Regions from separate parts of the Aquamicrobium ahrensii genome, predicted to be linked through region 2. Evidence: riboswitches for the same ligand, from Rfam matches in the RefSeq annotation. Region 2 holds a riboswitch; each other region holds the start of a gene.
What was found. Region 2 has a riboswitch for cobalamin ahead of ABID44_RS05150 (DUF1636 family protein). Riboswitches for the same ligand answer to the same signal wherever they lie in the genome.
Positions count from the first base shown of each region.

Region 1: another riboswitch for cobalamin. It lies ahead of ABID44_RS03700 (ribonucleoside-diphosphate reductase subunit alpha); the one in region 2 lies ahead of ABID44_RS05150 (DUF1636 family protein).
Region 3: another riboswitch for cobalamin. It lies ahead of ABID44_RS03690 (aromatic ring-hydroxylating oxygenase subunit alpha); the one in region 2 lies ahead of ABID44_RS05150 (DUF1636 family protein).
Region 4: another riboswitch for cobalamin. It lies ahead of metE (5-methyltetrahydropteroyltriglutamate--homocysteine S-methyltransferase); the one in region 2 lies ahead of ABID44_RS05150 (DUF1636 family protein).

Region 1 covers NZ_JBEPMN010000002.1:171,325-175,873, forward strand. The annotation lists gene ABID44_RS03700 (ribonucleoside-diphosphate reductase subunit alpha) at 1-2,213, opposite strand, end outside; cobalamin riboswitch at 2,317-2,532, opposite strand; gene ABID44_RS03705 (glutamine synthetase family protein) at 2,756-4,111, opposite strand; gene der (ribosome biogenesis GTPase Der) at 4,457-4,549, opposite strand, start outside.
Region 2 covers NZ_JBEPMN010000003.1:24,914-29,462, forward strand. The annotation lists gene ABID44_RS05130 (NADH-quinone oxidoreductase subunit C) at 1-499, opposite strand, end outside; gene ABID44_RS05135 (NuoB/complex I 20 kDa subunit family protein) at 505-1,086, opposite strand; gene ABID44_RS05140 (NADH-quinone oxidoreductase subunit A) at 1,077-1,442, opposite strand; gene ABID44_RS05145 (winged helix-turn-helix domain-containing protein) at 1,757-2,959, shown strand; cobalamin riboswitch at 2,988-3,187, shown strand; gene ABID44_RS05150 (DUF1636 family protein) at 3,225-3,644, shown strand; gene cobW (cobalamin biosynthesis protein CobW) at 3,641-4,549, shown strand, end outside.
Region 3 covers NZ_JBEPMN010000002.1:166,571-171,034, forward strand. The annotation lists gene ABID44_RS03685 (FAD-binding oxidoreductase) at 1-1,082, opposite strand, end outside; gene ABID44_RS03690 (aromatic ring-hydroxylating oxygenase subunit alpha) at 1,102-2,349, opposite strand; cobalamin riboswitch at 2,467-2,684, opposite strand; gene ABID44_RS03695 (ribonucleotide-diphosphate reductase subunit beta) at 2,790-3,911, opposite strand; gene ABID44_RS03700 (ribonucleoside-diphosphate reductase subunit alpha) at 4,073-4,464, opposite strand, start outside.
Region 4 covers NZ_JBEPMN010000002.1:160,782-165,330, forward strand. The annotation lists gene ABID44_RS03655 (alkaline phosphatase) at 1-240, shown strand, start outside; gene ABID44_RS03660 (hypothetical protein) at 327-788, shown strand; gene ABID44_RS03665 (ABC transporter ATP-binding protein) at 791-1,456, shown strand; gene ABID44_RS03670 (ABC transporter permease) at 1,469-2,743, shown strand; cobalamin riboswitch at 2,820-3,028, shown strand; gene metE (5-methyltetrahydropteroyltriglutamate--homocysteine S-methyltransferase) at 3,124-4,549, shown strand, end outside.

The DNA of each region.
Region 1 (4,549 bases), on a different contig from region 2:
TCAACGCCCGCGCGCGCCTCCTCCAGCAGGCGGATGGAATCGAGCGGCAAAATGCCCTTCGACCACAGCGAACCCTCGAAGCTCGGATAGCGGCCGCGCTCGGCGGCGAGTTCCACCGACGCTGAAATGGCGTGATAGCTGATCGCCTCCATCGAACGATCGGCGAACTCGATAGCCGCCTCGGAGGCATAAGGGATGCGCAGCGCCTGCAGCGCGTCCTGGAAGCCCATCAGGCCGAGGCCGACCGGGCGGTGGCGCAGGTTCGAGGCGCGCGCTTCGGGGATTGTGTAGAAGTTGATGTCGATGACGTTGTCGAGCATGCGCATCGCCGTGGCGACTGTTTGCGCCAGACGGTCGAGGTCGAGACCCTTTTGCGCCACGTGGTTGGCGAGGTTGACGGAGCCGAGATTGCACACGGCCACCTCGTCCTTCGATGTGTTGAGGGTGATTTCCGTACACAGGTTCGACGAATGCACCACGCCGACATGGCCTTGCGGCGAGCGGATGTTGCAGGGGTCCTTGAAGGTGATCCACGGATGCCCGGTCTCGAACAGCATGGTCAGCATCTTGCGCCACAGGTCGAGCGCCCGCACCTTGCGATACACCCTGACGCCGCCGGCCGCCGCCTTTTCCTCATAAGCTTCGTAGGCCTTGCGGAAGGCTGCGCCGTAAAGGTCGTGCAGGTCGACCACCTCGTCGGGCGAGAACAGCGTCCATTCGCCGTCGGCGGCGACGCGCTCCATGAAAAGGTCCGGCACCCAGTTGGCGGTGTTCATGTCGTGCGTGCGGCGGCGGTCGTCGCCGGTATTCTTGCGCAGATCGAGGAATTCCTCGATGTCGACGTGCCATGTTTCCAGATAGGCGCAGACCGCGCCCTTGCGCTTACCGCCCTGATTGACGGCGATGGCCGTATCGTTGGCCACCTTGAGGAAAGGCACGACGCCCTGGCTCTCGCCATTGGTGCCCTTGATGTGGGCGCCGAGGCCGCGCACCGGCGTCCAGTCGTTGCCGAGGCCGCCGGAATATTTGGCGAGCAGCGCGTTGTCCCGGACACCCTTGAAGATGGCTTCGAGATCGTCGCCGATGGTGGTGAGGAAGCAGGACGAGAGCTGTGGCCGCAGCGTGCCGGAATTGAACAGGGTCGGCGTCGAGCACATGAAGTCGAAGGACGACAACAGATTGTAGAACTCGATGGCGCGCGCCTCGCGGTCGATCTCGCGTATGGCGAGCCCCATGGCGACGCGCATGAAGAAGGCCTGCGGCAGCTCAAAGCGCTTGCCTTTGGTGTGCAGGAAATAGCGATCGTAGAGGGTTTGCAGGCCGAGATACTGGAAATTCAGGTCGCGCTCCGGTTTGAGCGCCGCGCCGATGCGCTTCAGGTCGTAGCGGCCGAGTTCGGGGTCGATCAGCTCGGCCTCGATGCCGGTCCTGATGAATTCGGGGAAATAGGTGGCGTAGCGCCCGGCCATGTCGGCCTGCGTGGCCTGCTCGGAGCGGCCGGTCACGAAGCTCAGCGCCTCGTGGCGCAGCCGGTCGAGCAGCAGGCGGGCGGAAACGAAGCTGTAATTCGGTTCGGTCTCGACCAGCGTGCGCGAGGCGAGGATCGGCGCCAGCGACAGTTCGTCCTCGGTGATGCCGTCATAGAGGTTGCGCAGCGCTTCGGTCAGGATCGTCTGCGGCGACACCGCCTCCAGTCCCTCGCAGGCTTCCTCGACGATGCGGCGGAAGCGGTCTTCGTCCAGCGCCGCCTTTTCGCCATTGGCGAGGGTGACGTGGAGCGAAGGCGCCGCCGTCTCGATTGTGGACGCCCTGGCGGCCGCCCGCTCGCGGGTGCGCTCCTCGCGATAAAGCACATAGGCGCGGGCGACCTTGTGGTGCTCCGAACGCATCAGCGCCAGCTCGACCTGATCCTGCACGTCCTCGATGTGGAAGGTGCGCCCCTCGCCAACGCGGCGCATGAGGTTAGACACGACCTGTTCCGTCAGATCCTTGACCACGTCATGCACGCGGCGCGAGCCGGCCGCCACCGAACCCTCCACGGCCAGAAACGCCTTGGTCAGCGCAACGGTGATCTTGGTCGGATCGAAGGGCGTGACCGATCCGTTGCGGCGGATGATGCGGTAGCCCGGCTCGGTCGGGGTGCGGACTTCGGTGTCGATGGATGGTGGAACCGCATCGGTCCCGTTTGTCTGGAGTGCAGTGGTCGCCGGCATCTTGTCCCCGTGGCGCTGTGGACGGGGACGTTGAAGGCGACGCATGCCGGAAAGCGCGGTTCAGGCCGCGCGGGCAGGCGCACCTCCGGGACACCCCGCCCGAGTTTCGTGCATCGTCAGGGCAGGTCTCCTGGCTCACGGATCATCGTCGCCGTCGGGCCTTCCCGGCGCTTCTGGCGCCAGTGACACGAAAGAGACAGCGACTCACCGTTTACAGTTGCGGGGGCAGCGCCGGAATTCCCCGGAAGGGCACCGGCTTCCCTCTTAGCCTTGCCGAACCATAAGGATTCAGAAAGGAACCATGGCAACTACATTTAGTATCAGGGTGCTTTTTTCTGTCAACAGCTAGCGTGGAAATTATAATGGCAGGGTGATTTTATCCACGCTATCCAAAGGCTGCCTGTGCATGAATGTTGGCGCGGGAATGATCGAGCGGCTTCGGTCGCCTCAGCCATGCTGAAGCATTTTGGCGCCGGGCGGAACACCCGGCGCAAGATAGACACAGGGAGTGCGGGCGGCGGCCGTTGCGCCGACGCGCGGGATCAGACCGCTTCCAGATAGGTCTCGAACTCGAAATTATTGACTCGCAGCGCAAAGGTTTCGAGTTCCTGCCTTTTGCACGCGACCAGCCAGCCTCGCAACGCGTCGGGGAATATCTCGGCGACGAGGTTGCCGCTTTCGAAACTGGCGATGGCCGAGGCCCAGTCAGGCGGCAACTTGGGCAGGTTGCGTTCATAAACGTCTGTCGTCGCCGGCTCGCCGGGATTCAGCTTCTTTTCGATGCCGATAAGCGCTGCCCCGAGAATCGCGGCCAGCACAAGATATGGATTGGCGTCGGCCCCGGCGACGCGATGTTCGATGCGGCGCGCCGAGGAAGGGCCGCCCGGAATGCGGATAGCCACCATGCGGTTTTCGTAGCCCCAGGCCACTGCGGTCGGCGCATGGGAATTCGGACGCAGGCGGCGGTACGAGTTGAAATGGGGCGCGAACACCAGCGTGCTCTCCGCCATCGCGGCGAGCAATCCGCCCACTGCATGCCGTAAAGTGTCGGAGCCTCGCACGGTCCCGTCGTCGAAGACGTTGGCGCCGTCCTTGTCCTGGAGACTGAAATGGACATGCAGCCCGCTGCCCGAACGTTTTCCATAGGGCTTCGCCATGAAGGAAGCGATGAAACCGTGCTGGCGGGCGATGCCCTTCACCGTGCGCTTGAACAGGATGGCGTCGTCCGCGGCGCGCAGCGCGTCATCGACATGGTTGAGGTTGATCTCGAACTGGCCGACGCCGTTTTCCGCGATCGCCGAATCGACCGGAATGTCCTGCGCCCGGCAGGCTTCATAGACATCGTGCATGAAACCTTCGAAATCGTCGATCTCGTCGATGGAAAGGGCGGCGTCGGAATCGAGCCGACGGCCGGTGACCGGCGAGACCGGTCCGCGCGGCCGCGCCGGCTTCGGATCGACCAGATAGAATTCCAGTTCGGTGGCGACCACCGGCGTGAGGTTTAGCGCCTTGTAGCGGTCGAGGATGCGGGCCAGCACCTGGCGCGGATCGCCAAGGAAAGGCGCGCCGCTTTCGTCGGACAGCCAGAGGGGAACGAGGGCGGTGGGGTGCGCGGTCCATTCCATCGGCAGGATGCCGCGCCCGGTCCAGTGGCAGATGCCGTCGGCGTCGCCGGTCGAGAACACCAGCTTGTTGCCGACGATGTCTTCGCCCCATATGTCGACACCGCATACCGAATAGGGCATGCGCAGCTTGCCTTGCAGGGCCTTGACCGCCTGATCGACGGGAATGCGCTTGCCCCGCATGATGCCATTCAGGTCGCAGACCGCGGCCCTCAGGCTCTGGATGTCGGGCCGGCCATTCAGCCAGTCCAGAACCTCCCTGATCGCTTCACTCAATTGATGCCTCCGGGTTGGTCGAACATAGGGGTGAGGACGCGGAAGGCTCGCAAGGAACCGCACGCGCGCAGGCCGCGCAAAGGCGCGGCAGGATTCACAATGTCAGGGGAGAAAAAGGGACGACGCCGCCTGTGCGCGCCGTATCGGGTCAGCGGTCGCCCGGACCGGAATGTCCTGTTCCCGGGAATTTTGAAACTTGCCCCCGTTGAAGCCGGCGAGAGGCTTCCCGAGAGCAAGCAAAAAAGTGCGTTCCCCCCAGCGCCATCCCCGCGGTTCGCATGGAGCGAACCATCTTGGCGTTGACAATATCCGGCGGATATCGACTTGCCAAGCCGGTTGGCGGGGTCAGCTCTTCTTGCGGGCCCGGTTCGCGAAAGGATTATCCGAGGTGCGCAATGCGACCCGGATCGGCACGCCGGGCATGTCGAAGGCCTCGCG
Region 2 (4,549 bases):
AAACGACGCGCTTGGCCTCGTCATCGTAACGCACCTCGACGAAACCGGTGAGCGGGAAGTCCTTGCGCAACGGATGCCCCTCGAAACCGTAATCGGTCAGGATGCGGCGCAGATCCGGATGACCGGAGAAGAGCACACCATAGAGATCGTAGGTCTCGCGCTCGAACCAGTCGGCGCCCGGCCATATGCCGGTCACGGACGGAACGACGGTCTCCTCGCCGGCATGAACCTTGAGACGCAGGCGCAGGTTCTTCGTCGGCGACAGCAGGTGATACACCACGTCGAAACGGTCGAACCGCGCCGGGTAATCCGCTCCGCAAACATCGATCATCGACACGAACCGGCACTTCGCGTCGTCGCGCACGAAGCGTGCCAGCTTGACGATGTCGGCAGGCGCAACCGTAATCGTCAGTTCGCCAAAGGCCAGTTCGCCAGACAGGATTTCGACGCCGCCATTCGCTTCGATATGGGCGGCCAGTTCGCTGAGCGCTTCACTCATTCTTGTCACCGCTCGATGGTGCCGGTGCGCCGGATCTTCTTCTGCAGCAGAAGAAGGCCGTACATAAGCGCTTCGGCGCTTGGCGGACAGCCGGGCACATAGATATCGACGGGCACGATGCGGTCGCAGCCGCGCACCACCGAATAGGAATAGTGATAATAACCGCCGCCATTGGCGCACGATCCCATGGAGATCACATAGCGGGGCTCCGGCATCTGGTCGTAGACCTTGCGCAGCGCCGGGGCCATCTTGTTGGTCAGCGTGCCGGCCACGATCATGACGTCCGACTGGCGAGGCGAGGCGCGCGGCGCAATGCCGAAGCGCTCGCTGTCATAACGCGGCATCGCCGAGTGGATCATTTCGACGGCGCAGCAGGCCAGACCGAACGTCATGTACATGAGCGAGCCGGTGCGCGCCCAGGTGATCAGCGCCTCGGTCGAGGTGACGAGAAATCCCTTGTCGGCCAGCTCGTCATTGATGCCGATGAAGAAAGGATCGTCCGACCCGACCGGCTTGCCGGTGCGCGGATCGAGAACGCCCTTTGGCTGCGGCGCGACAAGCGTGCCGGAATTGCCGATCAATCCCATTCCAGCGCCCCTTTCTTCCACTCATATATGAAGCCGATGGTGAGAACACCAAGGAACACCATCATCGACCAGAAACCGAGCATGCCGATGTCGCCGAACGAAATGGCCCACGGGAACAGGAAAGCCACCTCAAGATCGAAGATGATGAACAGGATCGACACCAGATAGAAGCGGATGTCGAACTTCATGCGCGCATCGTCGAACGAGTTGAAGCCGCACTCATAGGCGGACAGCTTCTCGGGGTCGGGATCACGATAGGCGACCAGGAACGGAGCCACGATGAGTGCCAGCCCGATTACCAGCGCCACGCCGATGAATATGACGATCGGCAGATACGAACTCAACAATTCGTTCATGCTGCAACTTTCCGTTGGCGGCGGATCCGCCTGAAACTAGCGCAGCCGGCCCTGTTACGGAAGCGTGACAGATTTGCCCGGAACCATTTGGTCCCCTGCTGCAACGCGGCGAGGGTTAGCGCAGCCGGATTGCCGAAGCAAGTCAAACCTTGACCAAAACGCTGCACTGCACACTATCTGCGACAAAACTGATCATCTTTGATTTCCTTCACTTTTTACTCCACTTTTAGTCCTGACAGCATCCACGAGCCTCGGCTGCTAGATTGCTGGAATCGGGCTGCCGTAAACCATGACTTGAGATAGGTTTGGATTGCATGAAGGAAACCCTCTCCCCGGCTCTGGCGCGCCGTATCGCCCTGTCCGCGCAGGGCTTCGGCGGAGGGCGCGCAAAGGCTGCGTTGGATCGCCGGCGCCTTTCCCGCACGCTGTCGCGCATCGGTCTGCTGCAGATCGACTCGGTCAGCGCGGTGGTGCGCGCGCACTACATGCCGCTTTATTCCCGGCTCGGCCCCTACCCTCTCTCTCTTCTGGATGAAGCCACCCGTCCGGGGGCCAGACGCCTGCTTTTCGAGTACTGGGCGCATGAGGCATCGTTCCTGCCGCTGGAGACATATCCGCTGCTGCGCTGGCGCATGGAAAAAGCAGCGCGCGGCGAGGAGATGTATCGCACATTGGCCAGATTCGGCCGGGAGCGCTCGGATTTCGTCGAAGAGATTTTCCGCGAAGTGGAAACGCACGGGCCGCTGGCCGCATCCGACATGGAAGGCCACAAGGGCTCGGGCGGCTGGTGGGGCTGGAGCGACGCCAAGGCGGCCTTCGAATGGCTGTTCTGGGCCGGAAGGGTCACAACGGCCTGCCGACGCGGCTTCGAACGCGTCTATGACCTGCCCGAACGGGTGCTGCCGCGTTCCATACTCGACACGCCGGTTCCAGCTACAGCCGACGCCCAGCGCGAACTGCTGCGCATCTCCGCCCGCGCCCATGGCATCGCCACCGCCGCATGTCTGCGCGATTATTTCCGGCTCTCCGCCACTGAAGCGGCCCCCCGCATTGCCGAGCTTGTCGAGGAAGGCGAGTTGATTCCCGTCGCCATCAAGGGCTGGTCACGGCAGGCTTACCTGCACCGCGACGCGCGCCGGCCGCGCAGGGTCGAAGCCCGCGCCCTGCTGGCGCCTTTCGATCCACTGGTGTTCGAGCGGGATCGTACGGAAAACCTGTTCGGCTTCCGCTACCGTATCGAAATCTACACGCCGGCCGCCAAGCGACGATATGGCTACTATGTCCTGCCCTTTCTGCTCGGCGACAGGATCGTCGCGCGCGTCGATCTCAGGGCCGACCGCGGGGCGGGCGTGCTGCGCGTCCATGCCGCATACGCCGAACAGGGGGCACCGGCCGAAACCGCTGAAGCTCTTCTCGCCGAACTGGAGCAGTTTCGCGACTGGCTGAATCTCGACCGGATCGAGATTATCCCCGCCGGGAATCTCGGCCCGGCGCTGGCGGACATGCTCGTGTCGTAGCCGCAAGTTGACAGCCGGACCCGCCCAAGCCTAAATCCGCCCAGACGGTCTCCCTTTCCCAAGGAGGGGAGCTAAGAGGGAATGCGGTGAGGTGACCCCGAACCCGCAGCTGTCCCCGCAACTGTAAGCGACGAGCCTCAGCCGACAGCCACTGGGTGCGGACCCGGGAAGGCGGCGACAGGGCGACGACCCGCGAGCCAGGAGACCTGCCGTCTGCAAGGAACGAGCCGAAAGCCTGGCGGGTGTCCCGGGCAAGGAGCAGATATTGGATTCAGGCCCGCCCACTCAGACGGAACCAGCCGCCAGCGCCACAGGAGCCGGCACGACCATCATCGTGTGCATCTCCTGCCGCGACGCCACCGGCTCGGATGCGCATCCGCGCGCCGGTGAAAAGTTGGCGGAGGATGCGCGCCGGGCCGCCGCCGGCCTGCCGGTCGAGGTGCGCACGGCAGAATGCCTCGGCAACTGCAAGCGCAGGTTAAGCGCCTCGATCCTGTCGGAAGGCGCATGGAGCTACGTGTTCGGCGATCTCACCGAAGATTGCGGGGCCGATCTGGTCGCCGGTGCCAGCCTGCTGGCCGACGCCGATGACGGCAAGATTCCATGGCGCGGTCGTCCCGATTCGCTCAAGCGCGGCCTCGTTGCGCGCATCCCTCCCCTCACTCTCCTCAAGGACAGATCATGACCGCAAACGCCACCCGTGTGCCCTGCACCGTCGTCACCGGCTTCCTCGGCGCCGGCAAGACCACGCTGATCCGCAACCTGCTGGAGAACAGCAACGGCAAACGCCTCGCGCTCATCGTCAACGAATTCGGCGACGTCGGCGTCGATGGCGAGATATTGAAAGGCTGCGGCATCGATAGCTGCCCGGAAGAAAACATCGTGGAACTGGCCAATGGCTGCATCTGCTGCACCGTGGCCGACGATTTCGTGCCGGCGCTCGACCAGATCCTGTCTCGCACGCCCAGGGTCGATCACATCCTGATCGAAACCTCCGGCCTCGCCCTGCCGAAACCGCTGGTGCAGGCTTTCCAGTGGCCGACGGTGAAAAGCCGCGTCACCGTCGACGGCGTGGTCGCCGTGGTGGATGGCCCCGCACTTGCCGAGGGCAAGGTCGCCTCCGACATGGACGCGCTCGCCGCCCAGCGCGCCGGGGACGAATCGCTCGACCATGACGACCCGATCGAGGAGGTGTTCGAGGATCAGGTGGCCTGCGCCGACCTCATCATCCTGTCCAAGAGCGATCTGCTGGACGAAGCCGCCGCCGCCCGCGCCCGCAAGATCGTGGACGCCCATATCACCCCAGCCGTGAAGGTCGTTCCCTCCGAACATGGCAAGGTCGATCCGTCGATCCTGCTCGGCCTCGGCCTCGCTGTCGAGGACGACATAGAAAACCGCAAGTCGCATCATGACGGCGCGGGCGATCATGAGCACGACGACTTCGACACCTTCGTCATCGACGTTCCCGCGGTGACCGACCCCGAGGAGCTGGCGCGCCGTATCGCCGCCGCCGCCGAGCAGGAGGATGTGCTGCGCGTCAAGGGCTTCGTCGAGGTTTCGGGAAAACCGATGCGTCTGCTGGTTCAGGCT
Region 3 (4,464 bases), on a different contig from region 2:
CAGAGGGGTTTGGAGCAGCAGGCGAGGATGAAGCCGTCGGCGATCTCGTCGTCGAGTATGCCGCCATTGTGGTTCATCTCGACCTCGCCGGACAGTTTCTTCACCTTGCAGGTGCCGCACAGACCGAACTCGCAGGCCGCCGAAATCCGCACGCCGCTGGCGCGCGCCGCCTGAAGAACGGTCTGGCCGGGAAGGCATTCGCCCTCCACATCGGAAAGGCTGAAGCGCACCGGCACGGTTGCGGCGGGCGCCGTGCCCGCGTCCGCATTGGCGGGCAGTTCGGGGAAGGCGGCGGGCGCGGGCTCGACCGGCGGCGCGCCGAAGCTTTCCTGATGGTAGAACGCCATATCGAAGCCGGCGGCCTGCAACATCTCGCGCACCGCCCGCATGAACGGTTCGGGGCCGCAGCAAAACACTTCGCGCTCGCGGAAGTCGGGCGACAGAAGCGGCAGGCGCACGGCGTCGATGCGGCCCATATGGCCGAACCAGCTTTCGCGCGACGAGCGTTCCTCGATCAGGAACGACAGCGAAAGGCCGGGCATGCGCGAGCCCAGCAACTCAAGCTCCTTGCGGAAGATGATTTCTTCCGGCCGCCTCGCGCAGTTGACGAAGGACACGTCCGTGCCCGGCGCGCAGTCGTTCAGCCAGCGCAGCATCGACATCACCGGCGTGATGCCGGAGCCGGCCGAGATGAACAGATATTTGGCGGCCGGATGGTTGTGGTGGGTGAATTCGCCGCCCGGCCCGAACGCTTTCAGCCGCGCGCCGACACCCAGATTGTCGAACATCCAGCGGGCGCCCACGCTGCCCGGCTGCGCCTTCACCGTCACCGCGATGGAGAAGGGGCGCGATGGCGACGACGACAGCGTGTAGGTGCGCATGAGCGGCCCGTCGTCCACGGGCAATTCGAGCGTTATGAACTGGCCCGGCTTGTAGCGGAACCATGTCTGCGCATCGGACCGGAAGGTGAAGGTCTTCACCTCCGGCGTCTCGTCCGCGATGCCGATCACCTCCAGAACCTGAAGGCGATCGTTCCACGGGGCCATCTCGTCCAGATGGCGGTAGAGCCCGGGATCGGTCATGGCGTTCATCGGCTTCTCCTCAGGCGACGTTCTTCAGCCTGGGCTTTTCACCCTCGCAAAGCCGTGGCTCCATGAAGTGCGCATACCATTCCACGAACTGGATCACGCCCCCTTCATGCAGTTCCGAATAGGGGCCGGGCTCATAGGCCGGCGAGCGGATGCCGAAGGCGTTCTCCTCCACAATGCGGCGGTCCTGATCATTGGTCTCCGTCCACACATGGATGAGTTCCTCCAGATCGTAGTCGACGCCTTCGACCGCATCCTTGTGGACCAGCCATTTGGTGGTGACGGCGGTCTCTTCAGGGCCAAGCGGGATGACGCGGAAGGTCACGGCATGGTCGATCAGCACATGGTTCCATGTGGCGGGGTAGTGATAGAGCATCAGCGTGCCGATACGATCGGCGCTGACCTGATCGGAAAGATTGCGCTTCACCGAGGGCTTGCCGGTCATGGTGTAGCTCACCGCGTCGCGCAGCAGCGGCGCGCGGGTGGCGCGGAACTGTCCGGCCTCGTCGATGCGGAAGCGCGCTGGCAGGCCCGCCGCCTCGCATTTTTCCCAGTGCTCCACCATCTCCGGATCGCTCTCGGCACCATTGACGCCGGTGACGCTGGGCGCTTCCGGGAAGGTCTTGCACAGTTCCGGATGGTTGCCCGCGCAGTGGTAGCATTCGCGGTTGTTCTCCCACACCAGCTTCCAGTTGGCCTTCTCGACGATGGTCGATTCATAGGCGATCTTCGCCTCGGAAAGCTTGTGCGGTGCGAAATAGGGCTCCATCAGCATGCGGAACGGCTCGAAATCGGCCGGCTCGTCCGCAAGGCAGATGAAAATGTAGCCAGCGACGCTCTCGCAGGCGATGGGCTTGAGCGAATGGGCGGACGGGTCGAAATCCTCGGCCATCTGGCGGGCGAAGAGCAGCCTGCCGTCGAGGTCGTAGGTCCACTGGTGATAGGGGCAGACCAGCCGCGCAGAGGTGCCTTTCGGCGTCGTGCATACGCGGCTTCCGCGGTGGCGGCAGGAATTGTGGAAGGCTCTGATCCTGCCTTCGCGGTCGCGCACGATCACGATCGGGTAGGAGCCGACCTGCACGGTGAAGAAGCTTCCCGGCTTCGCCACCTCGCAATCATGGCCGATGAAGAGCCAGTCCCGATACCAGATCAGCTCCATGTCGAGCCTGAAGAAATCGGGATCGGTGTAGAAGGGCTGCTCCAGCGACCAGCCGTGCCTGCGGGCGCGGATCAGCGTGAGCATTTCGTTACGGGCGTCCATGTCCTGTCCTCGCTAAAGGACTGAACTTGGTGGTGATTTGGGGAAGGAACGGCAACCGCCGACGCCGGCGGCCGGGTCGTACGCCATTCGCTCCTTGACCGCCCACCGCGATCAGTCGAGACCAACGTGCTCAAGGCTGGTTTCCGGGCTCCGGAGCGTCCCGTAAAGGACCGCCTCGACACCTTCCCGGGGGCATCTCCCCAGTGGTTCACCGTCGAGGTTTGCGCTCCGCCACCGTTGCGGGGGCAGCGCCGGACTTCCTCTTGCGAGGGCGCCGGCTTCCCAATTCTCCCTTCCGCACGAGGCGGTCGGGCACCTTAAGCATATTGATGTGAACACCATTCGCGGTGGCGAGGAGCATGAGAAAGCGACATCGCCCCGGCGCAAAGACGACAGGCGATGCCGTGACGCGTGAACCTGCCGTCCCACGGCGATCCAGGTCAGTCCCAGGCCAGCGCGCCGCCGTTCTGGTACTCGATGACGCGGGTCTCGAAGAAGTTCTTTTCCTTCTTCAGATCCATGGTTTCGCTCATCCATGGGAACGGGTTTTCGGTCTCGGCGAAGACCGGCGCGAGGCCGAGCTGGGCGCAGCGGCGGTTGGCGATGAAGTGCATGTATTGCTCGCACAGCGCCGCGTTGAGGCCGAGGAATCCACGCGGCATCGTATCGCGGCCATAGGCGGCTTCCAGTTCGGCTGCGTCGAGGATCATGCCGCGCACCTCGTCCTGGAACGCCTTGGTCCACAGGTGCGGGTTTTCCAGCTTGATCTGGTTGATGACGTCGACGCCGAAATTCAGGTGAATCGATTCGTCGCGCAGGATGTACTGGTACTGTTCGGCGATGCCGACCATCTTGTTGCGGCGGCCGAGCGACAGGATCTGCGCGAAGCCGGTGTAGAACCACATGCCCTCGAAGATGACGTAGAAGGCGACAAGGTCGCGCAGGAAGGATTGATCGGCATCCGGCGTGCCGGTCTTGAAGTCGGGATTGTCGAGGTTCTGCGTGTGCTTCAGCGCCCATTCGGCTTTGTCGGTGATCGACGGCACCTCGCGGTACATGTTGAACAGCTCGCCTTCATCGAGGGCGAGGCTTTCCACGATGTACTGGAAAGTGTGGGTATGGATCGCCTCCTCGAAAGCCTGACGCAGCAGATATTGCCGGCATTCGGGATTGGTCAGATGGCGGTAGATGGCGAGCACGATATTGTTCGCCACCAGCGATTCGGAAGCCGCGAAGAAACCGAGATTGCGCTTGAGCATGCGCCGCTCGTCTTCCGTCAGCCCATCCTTCGACTTCCACAGCGCGATGTCGGCCTGCATCGACACCTCGGTCGGCATCCAGTGATTGTTGCAGCCGGAGAGGTACTTTTCCCATGCCCAGCGATACTTCAGCGGCAAGAGCTGGTTCACGTCGGCACGGGCGTTGATCATGCGCTTTTCATCGACGGTCACGCGCGCGGCGCCCCGCTCGATTTCGCCAAGGCCGGTGGCGTCGCCGGCAGGCGCATCCTTGCCCGGAAGCGGGATTGAAGGGTTGTTTTTGGGTTCGGACCAGTCGAGCATCTCATTCTCCGGTTAGGCTTGGCGCACCCATCCCTGACGCTTCAGGCATCGGCCGGAGGCCGGTCGGGATCGCATGAATGGTGATGGCGCAGGATGGGGCGATGTCTCCCCATCCCGGCCTGTCAGCTTTGCCCTCCCCGGCGGGGAGGGCGGGTGCCTGCTTACTGGCAGGCTTCGCAGTCGGGGTCGTCGATGGCGCAGGCCTTGCCCCATGCCGCACTTGGGTCGACCATGATCGGCGTGGCAGCTTCCGCTGCCGACACGCTTGCCGGCGAAACGGCGTTGAGCTTGCCGTCGGTGCCCTTGAGCGTCGACTTCTCGACATGGGTGGCCGAGCGCGAGCGCAGGTAATAGGTCGTCTTCAGGCCCTTGCGCCATGCAAGCCGGTAAAGCTCGTCCAGCTTCTTGCCGCTCGGATTGGCGATGTAGAGGTTGAGCGACTGCGCCTGATCGATCCATTTCTGGCGGCGCGAGGCGGCGTCGATCAGCCAGGAGGAGTCGATTTCGAAGGCGGTGGCGTAGAGGGCCTTGAGATCGTCCGGGATGCGGTCGA
Region 4 (4,549 bases), on a different contig from region 2:
GCCATTCAGGATGAGAACAAGAAATACATCGCCAACGAGGCCTACAAGGACGTTCCCGGCGCTGTTCTGGTGCAGGGCAACATCCCGCGCGACGGCGACACCGGCGTCCATGCCGTGGACGACGTGGTGCTTCAGGCTACCGGCCCCGGCTCGGAGAACTTCAAGGGCTATATGGAGCAGAGCGACGTCTACCGTGTGCTGGCCGACGCTCTGGCGCTGGGCGCAAAGCAGACGCAGTAAGCGCCTCGCCATCGGGAAACAGGCCCGGAGAAGCTCCGGGCCTGCATCCGTTTCCGTTCCGCGCAGGCTTTGCAAAGGAGGCTGCAATGAATTCCCGCAAGATCCGACGCCGGCAGATGCTGGGTATGGTGGGCGGCGCGGTGCTTTCGCTCGCCGCTTCGCGCCCCGCCCATGCGGCCGCCGACATGATTTCTTTCGACGAGTTGTATGGCAAGGTCAGCGTTCTCGGCCTCACCTTCTCCGACAAGGTGAAGGCGCTGGAAGGCAGGTCCGTGGTCATGCGCGGCTTCATGGCCCCGCCGCTCAAGGCCGAAGCCGATTTCTTCGTGCTCACCGAAATTCCCTTGGCGCTCTGTCCCTTCTGTTCCTCGGATGCGGATTGGCCGGACGACATCATCGTGGTCTATCTCGACCGGGCGCAGACCTTCGAGCAGGCCAACGGCATCATCGAGGTTTCGGGCAAGCTCGAGGTCGGCTCCTGGACCGACCCCGAGACCGGTTTCGTCAGCCTGCTGCGCATCGTCGGCGCTGATTTCCGGAGGGTCTGAACGTGCTGGCGCTTTCCGTCGACGGCCTGCAGGTGCGCTATCCGGGATTGCCGGTTCCGGCGCTCGATCTGCCTTCGCTCAGCCTCGCTGCGGGCGAAACGGCGGCGCTTGTCGGCCCCTCGGGTTCTGGCAAGACGACCTTCATCAACATCGTCACCGGCATGGAGCGGGCCGGCTCGGGGCGCGTTGCATGGAATGACGAAAACATTGCCGGATTGCCGGAAGGCGGGCGCGACCGCTGGCGTGCCCGCAATGTGGGTCTCGTCATGCAGGACTTTCATCTCTTTCCCGGTCTGTCCGCCGAGGCGAATGTGCTGCTGCCCCAGCGCCTGTCGCACCTGCGCCTGCCGGCGGGGATGCAGCCGCGGGCCCGGGAATTGCTCGCAAGGGTGGGGATCGAGCGTCCGGAGCAGCTTGTCGGCACCATGTCGCGCGGTCAGATGCAGCGCGTGGCGGTTGCCCGCTCGCTGGTCGGCAGGCCCGGCCTGATCGTGGCCGACGAGCCGACCGCCAGCCTCGATGCCGAATCCGGCGCTGCCGTCGCCAACCTGCTGGTCGAACTGGCACAGGAGGCCGGCTCGACGCTGATCGTTGCCAGCCATGACGGCAGGCTTATCGAACGCATGGGCCGCACCTTGCGGCTGGAGAACGGCCGCCTGGCGGCCTGAGCGGAGAAAGAAGTGTTCCATTTCATTCTTGCCGACCTTCGCCGCAACTGGATCGGCGCGCTGATCCTCGCCCTGCTGATCGCGCTGGCGACGGCGCTCGGCGTATCCGTCACGCTGCAGGAGCGCGCATTGCGGCTGGGCAGCGCGCGTGCCGCGGCCGCCTTCGATCTGGTCGTCGGCGCTGCGGGTTCGGAAACGCAGCTCATCCTGTCGTCGATCTTTCTGCAACCCGCACCGCTGCCGCTGCTGCCGCCTGAAACGCTGGCTGCGCTTCGGGCCGATCCGCGCGTGGAAAATGCCGTTCCCGTCGGCTTCGGCGATTTCGTGGCCGGTTATCCGATCGTGGGCACGACCTCCGACGCGGTTGAGATGCTTGGCGGGCTGGGCGAGGGCGAAGGGTTCAGCCACATGGGCGACGCCATCGTCGGCGCGCAGGTCAGCCGCGCCATCGGCGACAGCTTCCATCCCTTCCACGGGGCGGTCGGCGAAGCCGGCGAGGTGCACTCGCATGTGGAGTACCGGGTGGTCGGCCGCATGGCGCCTACGGGAACGCCGTGGGACCGGGCCATCCTCGTGCCGATCCAGTCGGTGTGGGCCACCCACGCCAATCACGATCACGATCATGGTCATGAGCCGGAGCAGACGGCAGGGCTGGCCGCTGTGGCCAGCGTTCCCCACGATCATGGCCATGACCACGGCCCGGGCTTCGCCGGCGAAGCGGTCGATGAATCCGAATTGCTGCACACTGACAATCCCGGGGTGCCTGCGATTCTCGTGAAGCCGAAGAGCATTGCCGACGCCTACAATCTGCGCCAGCAGTACCGCACGGAAACCACACTGGCCGTCTTTCCCGGTGAAGTGCTGACAAGGCTTTACGGCACCCTGGGCGACGCCCGCCGTATCCTCGGCTTCGTGGCGATGGGCGCGCAGGCGCTGGTCGGGGCGGCGATCCTTATGGTGGTGGCCGTTCACGTGCTCCAGCGCCGCCGCCAGATCGGCGCGCTGAGGGCCTTCGGCGCACCGCGCCCGGTGGTGATGGGCATGGTCTGGACGGAGGTCTTCATCCTTGTCGCGGCCGGTGTGATCTGCGGGTTCGCCATCGGCTATGCGATCGTGCGGGCCATATCCGGCTATCTGGCCAGAAACAGCGGCGTGGCCATGCCGGTGGAGTTCCAGGCGGCGGACCTGTGGACGCTGCTCTTCCTGCTCGTTGCCTGCGCGGCAGCGACCCTGCTTCCCGCGCTCATCGCTTATCGCCAGACCCCGGCGCAGGCGTTGCGATCCTGATAGGAAAAATCCGAAAAGATCAGATCACGATATAAACATTTCTTTATGTGATATTGACAGCGGTGACTGAAACCACGACACTGCGCCTCGTCGTGGTTCTTCGGGGTATTTTACGCCCTGAAGCTAAGAGGGAAGCCGGTGCCTTTGAAAGGAAAGCCGGCGCTGCCCCCGCAACTGTAGGCGGAGAGCCTGCGTCCATCCATGTCACTGGGGTGAAAGCCCCGGGAAGACGGGCGCAGGCGATGACCCGTGAGCCAGGAGACCTGCCATGACAGAAAACGTCCACGGGCGGGGTGTCCCGATGGCCGCGGTGCGTCTGCTTTCCCGGCGGGCGACGACGGCTGTTCTGGTCACCACGCTCCAACCATCGGGGTTATGGAATGGCTATCTCGACAGTTCCCGTCGCAACGCTTGGCGTGCCGCGTATCGGCCGCCGTCGCGAACTCAAGTTCGCTCTCGAAAACTACTGGGCTGGCAAGGATACCGCCGAATCGCTGCTTGAAACGGCAAAGCGCCTGCGCGCCGAAAACTGGCGCCAGCAACGCGACAAGGGGGTGACGCGCATCCCCTCGAACGATTTCTCGCTCTACGACCATGTGCTCGACACGGCCGTCATGATCGGGGCGATCCCTCAGCGCTACGGCTGGACGGGCGGCGAGGTGCCGCTCGACACCTATTTCGCCATGGCGCGGGGCAGCCAGGGCGATGCGGGTTGCGGCCATCCGGGCCATGTCCACAGCACCTCTGCGCTGGAAATGACCAAGTGGTTCGACACCAACTATCACTACATGGTGCCGGAACTTGCGCCCGAACAGCAGTTCGTGCTTGCCACCGCCAAGCCTGTCGACCATTTCCTTGAAGCGAAGGAACTGGGCATCCACACCCGCCCGGTCATCCTCGGGCCTGTCACGTTCCTCCGGCTCGCCAAATCGCGCGGCGAGGAGTTCGACCTGTTGTCGCTGCTGCCCAAGCTGCTGCCGGTCTATTCGGAACTGCTCGGCCGTCTGTACAAGGCCGGCGCCGACTGGGTGCAGATCGACGAGCCGTGCCTTGTCCTCGATCTCGATGACGGTGAGCGTGCCGCGCTGGAAACGGCTTATCGCCATTTCTCCGAGGAGGTGCCAGCGCTCGGCATCATGCTCGCCACCTATTTCGGCGCGCTCGGTGACAATCTGGACCTCGCCCTGTCGCTGCCGGTCTCGGGCCTGCATATCGATCTGGTGCGCGCGCCGGAGCAGCTTGAGCAGGTGGCACGGCTGGCGCCGAAGAATCTGGTGCTGTCGCTCGGGCTGATCGATGGTCGTAACGTCTGGCGTGCCGACCTCACCGCCGCACTCGATTACCTGAAGCCGCTGGTCTGCGGCTGGCCGCTCGACCGCATCGAGATCGCCCCGTCCTGCTCGCTTCTGCATGTGCCGGTCGATCTGGAGCTGGAGACCGCGCTCGATGCGGAACTGAAGTCGTGGCTCGCCTTCGCCACGCAAAAGCTCGATGAGCTCGTGCTTCTGGGTCGGGCATTGTCCGGGGGGCGCGGCGAGGTTGCCGAAGCGCTTCAGGCCAGCGCCGATGCCATCGCCTCGCGCCGCAAATCGCTCCGCGTCCACGATCCGCTGGTCGAGGGCAGGCTGGCCGCTGTGGATGACGCCATGGCACGCCGCAAGAGCGCCTTTGCCGAACGACGCCGCAAGCAGGGCGAGAAGCTGAACCTGCCGAGCTTCCCCACCACCACCATCGGTTCCTTCCCCCAGACGGCCGAGGTGCGCAAGGCCCGCTCCGCCCATGCGAAGGGCGAACTCAGCTTTGCCG